3 regions of the Nordella sp. HKS 07 genome follow, and region 2 is predicted to be linked to each of the others. Evidence: predicted binding sites of a transcription regulator. Region 2 holds the regulator's gene; each other region holds the start of a gene.
What was found. The regulator LexA, encoded in region 2, represses DNA repair genes until DNA is damaged. The targets are predictions, from matches to a motif close to TGTTCNNNNTGTGTTCNG.
Positions count from the first base shown of each region.

Region 1: G5V57_RS05085 (helicase-related protein) is a predicted target of LexA. The motif match lies at 1,375-1,392, and genes of this name have one in related genera.
Region 3: uvrA (excinuclease ABC subunit UvrA) is a predicted target of LexA. The motif match lies at 1,905-1,922, and genes of this name have one in related genera.

Region 1 covers NZ_CP049258.1:1,048,917-1,052,194, forward strand. Annotated here, with positions in the region: gene G5V57_RS05075 (DapH/DapD/GlmU-related protein) at 1-523, opposite strand, end outside; gene rpmB (50S ribosomal protein L28) at 593-889, opposite strand; gene G5V57_RS05085 (helicase-related protein) at 1,520-3,278, shown strand, end outside.
Region 2 covers NZ_CP049258.1:5,819,312-5,822,589, forward strand. Annotated here, with positions in the region: gene G5V57_RS27385 (polysaccharide deacetylase family protein) at 1-761, opposite strand, end outside; gene lexA (transcriptional repressor LexA) at 912-1,619, opposite strand; gene glp (gephyrin-like molybdotransferase Glp) at 1,734-2,939, opposite strand; gene moaC (cyclic pyranopterin monophosphate synthase MoaC) at 2,944-3,278, opposite strand, start outside.
Region 3 covers NZ_CP049258.1:6,215,820-6,219,097, forward strand. Annotated here, with positions in the region: gene hisD (histidinol dehydrogenase) at 1-815, shown strand, start outside; gene G5V57_RS29350 (VOC family protein) at 1,289-1,648, opposite strand; gene uvrA (excinuclease ABC subunit UvrA) at 1,933-3,278, shown strand, end outside.

The DNA.
Region 1 (3,278 bases), 2.4 Mb from region 2:
CCGGGAAACGCGGGCGCAGGACCTTCGCCGGCACGCCCGCGACAATAATGTAAGCGGGGACATCCTTGCTGACGACGGCGCCCGCCGCGATCACCGCGCCGTTTCCGACGGCGACGCCGGGCAGGATGATGGCGCCGTGGCCGATCCACACGTCATGGCCGATCGTCACCTTCTCCAGCATGCGCGCCTCGCGGAAGCGCCCGTCGAGCTTCTTGCCGAGGAAATATTCGTTTGGCCGGTAGGTGATCTTGTGCTGGCTCACGCGCTCCATCGGATGGTTGAGCGCGTTGATGCGCACGTCTGAGGCGACGGCGCAGAACTTGCCGATCGAGGCATAGATGATCTCGGCATGGCGCTCGACATAAGAGTAGTCGCCGAGCTCGGAATCCTTGAACGAGACGCGCTCGGCGAGCGCAGTGAACCGGCCGAGTCTGGCATTGCGCAGCTGCGCCGAAGGATGGATGACCGGCTCGCCGTCACGCGAGGCCTTGGGCGAATGCCGTTTCGGATGGTCCTTGGTCATGAGCAGGGACAATAATGCAAAAGCCGCCCCTGAGGAGCGGCTCTGCGAAATCGACGATCGCTGAAACGATCAGGCGGCCTTTTCGGCGGCCACGCGCTTCTCGACGCTCTTCTTCAGGCGGCGGGCTTTCAGCGAGAGATTCTCGCCGCGGGCCTTGGCCAGGAAGGCATCGAGGCCGCCGGCATGCTCGACCGACTTCAGCGCGATGGCGCTGACGCGGAAATTGTAGCTCAGTCCCATCGCATCGCTGATGAGGTTGACATTGCACAGGTTCGGCAGGAACCGTGTCTTGGTCTTGTTGTTGGCGTGGCTGACCTTATTGCCGACCTGAACGCCTTTACCGGTTAACTCGCAACGACGAGCCATTTCACTGCTCCAAACTCAAATCGCGGAAAGAGGCCGGTCGTATAAGGGCAAACCCCCTCGTCCGTCAAGTTTGGCAGCACTTTCTTTGGCTTGCATATGGCCGCAGGGCGCAACATCGCCCAAAAAGCGCCCGGTCCCATTTTGATACAATTGGTAAATGCTCCGGCCTGAACCACCCCTCGGAAGTCTTAACAAGGCTCCTCGGCCTTGTGGCAGGATGCCGACCGGCCACAAGATCTAGACGCAACCCTTTGGAACAAATACAGAAAATCGTGAGATCAGCGATTCGGACATGCTCTGTTCCGAAAGGGGAACAGATCCTTAACGGGAGGCCGAAAGTTGCCGCCCATTTGGTCAGAGTTTGTGAAGCATGAGGACCTGCGACGGGACGAAATTAACTTTCCACGGGGCACTCTGCCCGGCATCCGGCCCTTGTCCGGGAAAGACGCCCATAGATTGACGCAGTGAAATGAATGCTTTGCCTACGGAACAAAGCCGGAATTGTGGTCCGGTCAGCGATTCGGGCAGGCTTTGTTCGCCTTTGAATCCGAAGGTTAAGATCGCGGTCATTTTGCCCCGTCGGAAGCTCTTGACCCCGCCCCTCCGGGGCATCAAGTGAGGGGCAAGAATATGCCCGCCTCCCGTAGTGTCACGGCCGTCCTCGGCCCCACCAATACCGGCAAGACCCATCTCGCCGTCGAGCGCATGCTGGCCCATGGGTCCGGCATGATCGGGCTGCCTTTGCGTCTCCTGGCGCGCGAAATCTATGACCGGGTCCGCTTGCGGGTTGGCGATCATGCAGTGGCCCTCGTCACCGGCGAGGAGAAGATCATTCCGGCCGCCCCCCGCTTCTGGGTGGCAACGGTGGAGGCCATGCCCTCCAATATCGACGTCAATTTCCTCGCCATTGACGAGATCCAGCTCTGCGCCGATTTCGAGCGCGGCCATATCTTCACCGACCGTTTGCTCAACCGGCGCGGCCGCGAGGAGACAATGCTCCTGGGGGCAGCCACCATGCGCCCGATCATCGAGAGGCTGGTGCCCGGCACGACCTTCATTGCCAGGCCGCGCTTCTCCAAGCTGACCTATGCCGGCCAGAAGAAGCTGTCGCGCCTGCCCCGGCGCTCGGCCGTCGTCGCCTTCTCGGCCGAGACCGTCTATGCGGTGGCGGAACTCATCCGCCGCCAGCGCGGCGGCGCCGCGGTCGTTCTGGGGGCGCTTTCGCCGCGCACCCGCAATGCGCAAGTGGCTCTCTTCCAATCGGGCGATGTCGACTATCTGGTGGCGACCGACGCCATCGGCATGGGCCTCAACATGGATGTCGATCACGTCGCCTTCGCCGCGACGCGCAAATTCGACGGCTTCCACTACCGCAATCTGACGCCTTCCGAGCTGGGCCAGATCGCCGGACGCGCCGGGCGCTATCTCAATGACGGCACATTCGGCACCACCGCCGAGGCCGACCCCTTCGATGCCGATACGGTGGAACGCCTCGAGAACCACAAGTTCGACAATGTGCCGGTGCTCCAGTGGCGCAACCGCGATCTCGACTTCCGCTCGATCGACGCCTTGAAGCGAAGCCTCGGTCATTTTCCACGCCTCGAGGGCCTGACGCGGGCGCAAGCCGGGCCCGACATCCTGGCGCTCGAGGCATTGGCGCGCGACAACGAGATCGCAGGTCTTGCCGCCAGCCCGGTCCAGGTGGCACTTTTATGGGATGTCTGCCAGATCCCCGACTACCGCAATATCAGCGCGAGCGAGCATTCCGGGCTTGTCGGCCGCATCTTCGAATTCCTGTCCCGGGACAAGGGTCGTATCCCGGAAGACTGGTTCGCCCGCCAGCTCAGCCATTGCGACCGCTCCGACGGCGACATCGATACCTTGTCCAACCGCATTGCCCATGTGCGGACCTGGACTTTTGTGGCAAACCGTGGCGACTGGCTGGAGGCGCCGCTTTTCTGGCAGTCGCGCACCCGCGAAATTGAGGACAAACTATCAGATGCCTTGCATGTAAGGCTCACACAGCGTTTTATCGACCGCCGCACGAGCGTGCTCATGCGGCGACTGGCCCAAAAGGAAGAATTGATGTCGACGGTTGAGGAAGATGGCGCCCTGCATGTGGAAGGCGAGTATGTGGGACGCATCAAGGGGTTCCACTTCATTCCCGACGGGGCTGATGGAGCCACCGGCAAGACGGTGAAGGCAGCCTCGCTCAAGGCCGTGGCGGCGGAAATATCAGGCCGCGCCCAGACTGTTGCCGCCTGTCCCGATCCCGACCTGTCGTTGACGAGGCTCGGCCAGATCGTCTGGCAGAACGCGCCCATCGCCAGGCTCGAAGCCGGCCCCTCGCTGCTCAAGCCGCGCATAGCCATCATCGCCGACGACCAGT
Region 2 (3,278 bases):
ACCAGGAACTTGCCGGACGGCACGCTCGCCACAGCTGCATAGGCCGGATCGGCCATTGCCTCCTCGAGCGGCACAAACTCCACGCCCTCGTTGATCAACTGACCGAACAGCTCATCGGCGATATCGGCGAAAAACGGCAAGGTGTGTCCGAGCGTGATGCCTGTGATTTCCCGTCCAAACCACCGGCGCGCGCTCAGATTGTCATAGCGCAGCTGCGCCAGCGAAAACTCCAGAAATGTCCGCCGGACAAGAGCCGTTCCCTCATGATAGCCCTGCTCGCGGCAGTTGAGATAGGCCCGGTTCCAGCGCCACTCGTAAAGCCAGCTCGTGACCTCTGCCGTCTCGTAGTTCTGCGCGGCGAGAAAGTTGCGCAGCGTATCGCGCTTTTCCTCTGTGTCACCCCAGTAACATAGTGGGTGCCGGAAATAGCGTTTCGGCGCCGTTGCCAGCCATGGCATCAGGCAGCGTTCTCCCAAATCGATGTCCTCCATATAGGTTTCAGCGGAGACGTCGTTCAGTTCGATGTGACTGTGCGTATGGTTCGCGACGTGATGGCCGTCGGCAACCCAGCCATCCATAATCGCGCTGAATTCCGGGTGCTTGATGAGGGACCATGAGTTGGCGAAGGCATATACGCCTTTGATCTTGTGACGGTCGAGCGCCGCCTTGATGTCCTCGACTATTCCGGCGGCAGAATAGCCCGGCGGGGGATAGGACATAGGCCAGAGGGGCAGGTCATCAAGCGTGAAGGCCATCTTCATGCACGTCTCCGCTTCTCGGTGACCGGGAATAAACATTCCTCTAAGTAATAATCGGATTCAAGCGGTCTCGGCGCATGCCCATGCCGTTGGACAAAAAAGAGCCGGGCGGATTGCGCCCGGCTTGTCACGTCCGCCCAGAATGGACAGAGATCAATATTTGCGGATGAGTCCGACGAGGCGGCCCTGCACATTCACGCGATCGGGGCCGAAGATACGCGTCTCGTAAGCCGGATTGGCGGCTTCGAGCGCAATCGAATCGCCCTTCTTGCGGATCCGCTTCAGCGTCGCTTCCTCATTGTCGACGAGCGCCACGACGATGTCGCCATTGGTGGCGCTGTCGCCCTTGCGGATGAGCACCGTGTCACCGTCGAAGATGCCGGCATTGATCATCGAGTCGCCCTTGACCTCGAGCGCGAAGTGCTCGCCCGAGCCCAGCATTTCGGGAGGCACGGTGATATTGTGCGAGTGATCCTGGATGGCCGAGATGGGGACGCCGGCGGCGATCCGGCCCATCACCGGCACAATGGCCGCCCGCGGCGCGCCACTGCCGGCATGCGGGATCGGCTTCACCTTGCCGAGATTGCCTTCGATGACATTGGGACTGAAGCCCGGCCGTTTGGCTGTCAAGAGGCTGGGGCTGTGGGCGTCCGGCAGTTTCATGACTTCGAGCGCCCGCGCCCGGTTGGGCATGCGGCGGAGAAAGCCGCGCTCCTCGAGCGCGAGGATCAGCCGGTGGATGCCGGATTTGGACTGCAGGTTCAGCGCTTCCTTCATCTCCTCGAAAGAGGGGGACACGCCGTCTTCCTTAAGCCGCTCGTTGATGAAAAGGAGAAGTTCCAGTTGTTTGCGTGTCAGCATGGCGTGACCTGTTCAAAGAACGTTCCGGGGAAGTCGATCAGCAAGAATCGGAACAAATACAAAACGAGAATAAGCGTTCCCGTTTGGTTCGGCAAGCTGAAACTGGTCGGTCGTTCAAAAATCGAGCGGCAACAGGTCGATAAGGTCGCCTGAGGACGCGGCCGGGGCGAAAGGCGGCCGGACGATGAGGCCCTGCGCCTCGGTGAGGGCGCGCTGCATCGACGAGTCCTGAACCGCCAGGGGGGTGGCTTCGTAAGCGCCATCGCTGCGGCGCGCGACCCGGGCGCGAAGATAATCCTGTCTCAGATCATTGGCCGGCAGATCGCATCCAAGCCGGGCCTTGACGATGTCGTCGGTCGGCGGAAGACCGAGCAGGGTGAGAAGCAGCGGTTTGAGGAAAATCCGCGCGCAGACGAACGCTGAGACGGGATTGCCCGGCAGGCCCAGAATCCGTTGCCGGCCCTTGCGGGCGAACATGAGCGGTTTCCCGGGCCGGAGCGCGATTTTCCAGAAATCGAGCTCTATTCCCTCTGCCTTGAGGGCAGCCTGTACAAGGTCGTGATCCCCGACCGAGGCGCCACCGGTCGTCAGAAGGATATCTGCGCCGGCCGCCTTCCGGACGGCCCTGGAAATGGCTTTGATATTGTCCGGGACGATGCCCAGGTCGATCGCATCGCCGCCATAGCGGCGAACAAAGGCCACGAGAGCGAAGCTGTTCGAGGAAACGATCTGGTCGGCCCTGGGCATGTTGCCGGGGGAAACCAGTTCATCGCCGGTCGTGAAAATTGCGACCCTCGGCCGCTTCGTGACCGGAAGCTCGGGCCAGTTCATTGCTGCGGCCAGTCCGATCTCGCGGGCCCCGAGAAGGGTCCCTCTGCGGAGCACGTCCTGGCCCCTGGCAAAGTCTAGGCCCTTGCGCCTTATATGCTGGCCCTCGAATTTGGCGGCCACGGTGATGTCGACATGGTCATTTGCGGCTTCGGTACTCTCCTGGATGACCACCGTGTCGGCGCCCTTGGGCACCGGCGCCCCAGTGAAAATCCGCACCGCCTGGCCGGACTTGACCGTGCCCGCGAAGCCGTGACCGGCCGGGGCGGCGCCGATCACCGCGAGCCGGGCAGGAACGGCGGTGACATCGGCAAAGCGCACCGCATAGCCGTCCATAGCGGAAGCCGGGAAGGGGGGCTGGTCGCGCCTGGCCTTGATATCGGCGGCGAGCACCCGGCCGGCGCATTCATGCAACCGGACAGTCTCGCGCGACAGCGCCCTGGCGCCTTTCAGGATGCGGTCCTTGGCCTCGCCGACCGGCATGAGCGCCATTTTGTCAGTCTCCGGTGAAATGGCCGGACTTGCCGCCGGACTTCTCGATGAGGCGGATATCGCCGATGCGCATGGCGCGGTCGGCCGATTTGCACATGTCGTAGATGGTGAGGCAGGCGACCGACACGGCGGTGAGCGCCTCCATCTCGACCCCGGTCTTGCCCTCGACCTTGACGGTGGCCTCGACCTCGATGGCCGAAGCCTTGGCGTCGGGCGTGAAATCGACCGTGACGCCCGAAATCAGCAGCGGATGGCAGAGCGGGATGAGCTCGTGGGTCTTCTTGGCCGCCATGATGCCGGCGATGCGCGCCGCCGCCAGCACATCGCCCTTCTTGGTGC
Region 3 (3,278 bases), 400 kb from region 2:
CGGTCGATGCCGCCACTTTGGTCGCGGCCGAAGCGGCGGGCGTCACCGACATTTTCAAATGCGGCGGCGCCCAGGCCGTCGCCGCCGTCGCCTACGGCACCGGCACGATCCCCAGATGCGCCAAGATCGTCGGACCGGGTAGCCCCTGGGTGGTCGCCGCCAAGCGCCTCGTCGCCGATATCATCGACACCGGCACGCCGGCGGGTCCGAGCGAAAGCATCATCTTCGCCGATGAGACGGTGGATGGCCGTCTGGCCGCGCTCGACCTTCTGATCGAGGCCGAGCATGGTGCGGATTCCTCCGCCTGGCTGGTGACGCATGTCCCGGAGGTGGCCGAGGCGGCGCGCGATGCCCTGCCCCACTTCCTGAAGGAGATGAGCCCCGATCGCGCCGCTTTCGCCGGCACCGTGCTGAAAGGTCCGCAGGGCGGCATCCTGCTTTGTCCCGATGCCGCAAGCGCCATCGCCTTCGTCAATGACTATGCGCCCGAGCATCTGCAGATTCTGAGCCGCGATCCCAAAGCCTGGCTGCCGTCATTCAAGAATGCGGGTGAGATCCTGCTCGGCGAATACACGCCCTCGACGCTCGGCAATTTTGTGCTCGGCCCCAATCACGTATTGCCGACCGGCGGCTGGGCCCGGACCGCCTCGCCGCTGTCGGTCTATGATTTTATGAAGCGCACATCGATCGGCCATGTGACGCGCGAGGGCTATCCGGCGCTGGCGCGCGAGGCTCACATCATCGCGCGCTACGAAGGCTTCGATGCCCATGCCAATGCGGTATCGCCGTTGCGGGAGAAGTATCTGAAGGCCTGAGCAGTCACAGTTTGGCCAATCGGTCCGGCGCTCTATTTCTTTGTTCTTGCGCATCGGCTTGCCCGAAAACCGCACGCACTTTTCGGGCCGATGCTCTATCCACGAATCGAAACCCCGCCGCGCTCATCTGCGCCGACGGGGCACTCGATCCTACGAGATTTCATTCGATATTCTTCGAAGTCTATTCCGGTAGTTATACCGGATGTTTTCGAGGCTCTGGACTTGCCCAGCTTAGGCGGTCCGCCCTCGCATGTGGTGTTGGATTTTCAGATGAGCGGCCTGATCGGCGTCGATTGTGCTGCAGCGCGCTGTCAGAGCCGTGACTGCGGAACCTGTCGCAGTCGAAGAAGGTAGCCCGGTGGATTCATGCCTCCCTCCTTTTCTGTTTGCTCTGTCATCAATCTCGCGACCGATGATAGAAATATCTTGGTCCGATCCCCCGTGATGTCAAGTCAAAAGGGACTGCGTATTCGTCACGATTTGCGATAGGCGCGGCTGGAGACCGAGATGGAGTTTTTGTCCGGATCCCGCGCGTTGGCGAACACATAACCCTGGCCTTGATGAAGAGCGCTGAACACCAGCCCGTGCCTCTTGCAGTTCGCGCAAAAGGCTTCGACATCCTCCACGTCGAAAACCAGTTTCACCTGTGACTGGCCGGCTTTTTGTGCCCTTCCGGCCTGATGGATCATCAGCCGGGCGCCGCCGTCAGCCGCAACGAGTTCCACGATCCGATCGCTCTCTTCGCGGGATGCCCTGAATCCAAAGAATTTTTCATAGAAGGCGACGGTTTGTTCCACGTCTTTTGCGTAGAGAATGATCTGGTTCAATGGCATCTGGGTAGTTCCTCCTGGATCACGATCACCTGAGGTCAGCTCGACCCGAAGTGATAGGCGTGATCGAAATCTAAAGTTCAGCGCGTCATCGGACGGAAAACCGGTATCCGCTTTTCCTGTGGGCGCCATGGACACTATTTCTGCCCTTGTGGACAGCGGTATTTCTACCCATGTGGGCAACGGTCAAGCTGCTGACATGTTCTGGCGCTTCAAGAGGGCAGCATGGCGCTTTCGGGCGCTTCATCGAGCTTGCCCGCGTTCTCTATTTGGTCTAGTCAACCGCCATGGCCGATCACAAGAAAGTCCTCTCGATACAGGGTGCACGCGAGCACAATCTGAAGAACGTCTCGCTCGAGCTGCCGCGCGACAAGCTCATCGTCTTCACGGGCCTGTCGGGATCCGGCAAGTCCTCCCTCGCCTTCGACACGATCTATGCCGAGGGCCAGCGCCGCTATGTCGAGTCCCTCTCGGCCTATGCGCGCCAGTTCCTCGAGATGATGCAGAAGCCCGATGTCGACCAGATCGACGGCCTCTCGCCCGCCATCTCCATCGAGCAGAAGACGACCAGCCGCAATCCGCGCTCGACGGTGGGTACCGTCACCGAGATCTACGACTATATGCGGCTTCTCTTCGCCCGCGTCGGCGTTGCCTATTCGCCCGCCACCGGCCTTCCCATCGAGAGCCAGACGGTCACCCAGATGGTCGACCGGGTAATGGAACTCCCCGAGGGCACCCGCCTCTATCTGCTGGCGCCGATCGTGCGCGGCCGCAAGGGCGAATACAGGAAGGAGCTGGCCGAGCTCCAGAAAAAGGGTTTCCAGCGCGTCAAGGTCGACGGCAAGTTCCATGAAATCGAGGCTGTCCCCGCCCTCGACAAGAAATTCAAGCACGATATCGACGTGGTCGTCGACCGCATCGTGGTAAAGCCCGATCTCGGCAACCGCCTCGCCGACAGCTTCGAGACGGCGCTCAAGCTCGCCGAAGGCCTCGCCGTCGCCGAATATGCCGATAAGCCGCTGCCGCCGTCGCGCACCTCGGAGGAAAGCGCCAACAAGTCGAAGAACGAGACGCATGAGCGCATTCTCTTCTCGGAGAAATTCGCCTGTCCCGTATCGGGCTTCACCATCGAGGAGATCGAGCCGCGCCTGTTCTCCTTCAACAATCCTTTCGGCGCCTGTCCCAAATGCGACGGCCTCGGCACCGAGCTGCGCTTCGAGCCCGAGCTCGTCGTGCCCGATGCGACGCTGTCCCTGCGCGACGGGGCGATCCTGCCCTGGGCCAAGACCGGCAACACCTCGCCCTACTACACCCAGACGCTCGAGGCGCTCGCCAAGTTTTACAAATTCTCGATGACCGCGGCCTGGAAGGATCTGCCGAAAAAGGCGCGCGACGCCATTCTCTTCGGCACCGGCGAGGACGAGATCACCTTCGTCTATGACGACGGGCTTCGCACCTACAAGACCAAGAAGACCTTCGAGGGCGTCATCGGCAATATCGAGCGGCGCTGGCGCGAGACGGATTCGCAATGGATGCGCGAGGAGCTGTCGCGGTACCAGTCGGATCATCCGTGCGATGCCTGCGGCGGCTATCGCCTGAAACCGCAGGCGCTGGCCGTCAAGATCGACAAGCT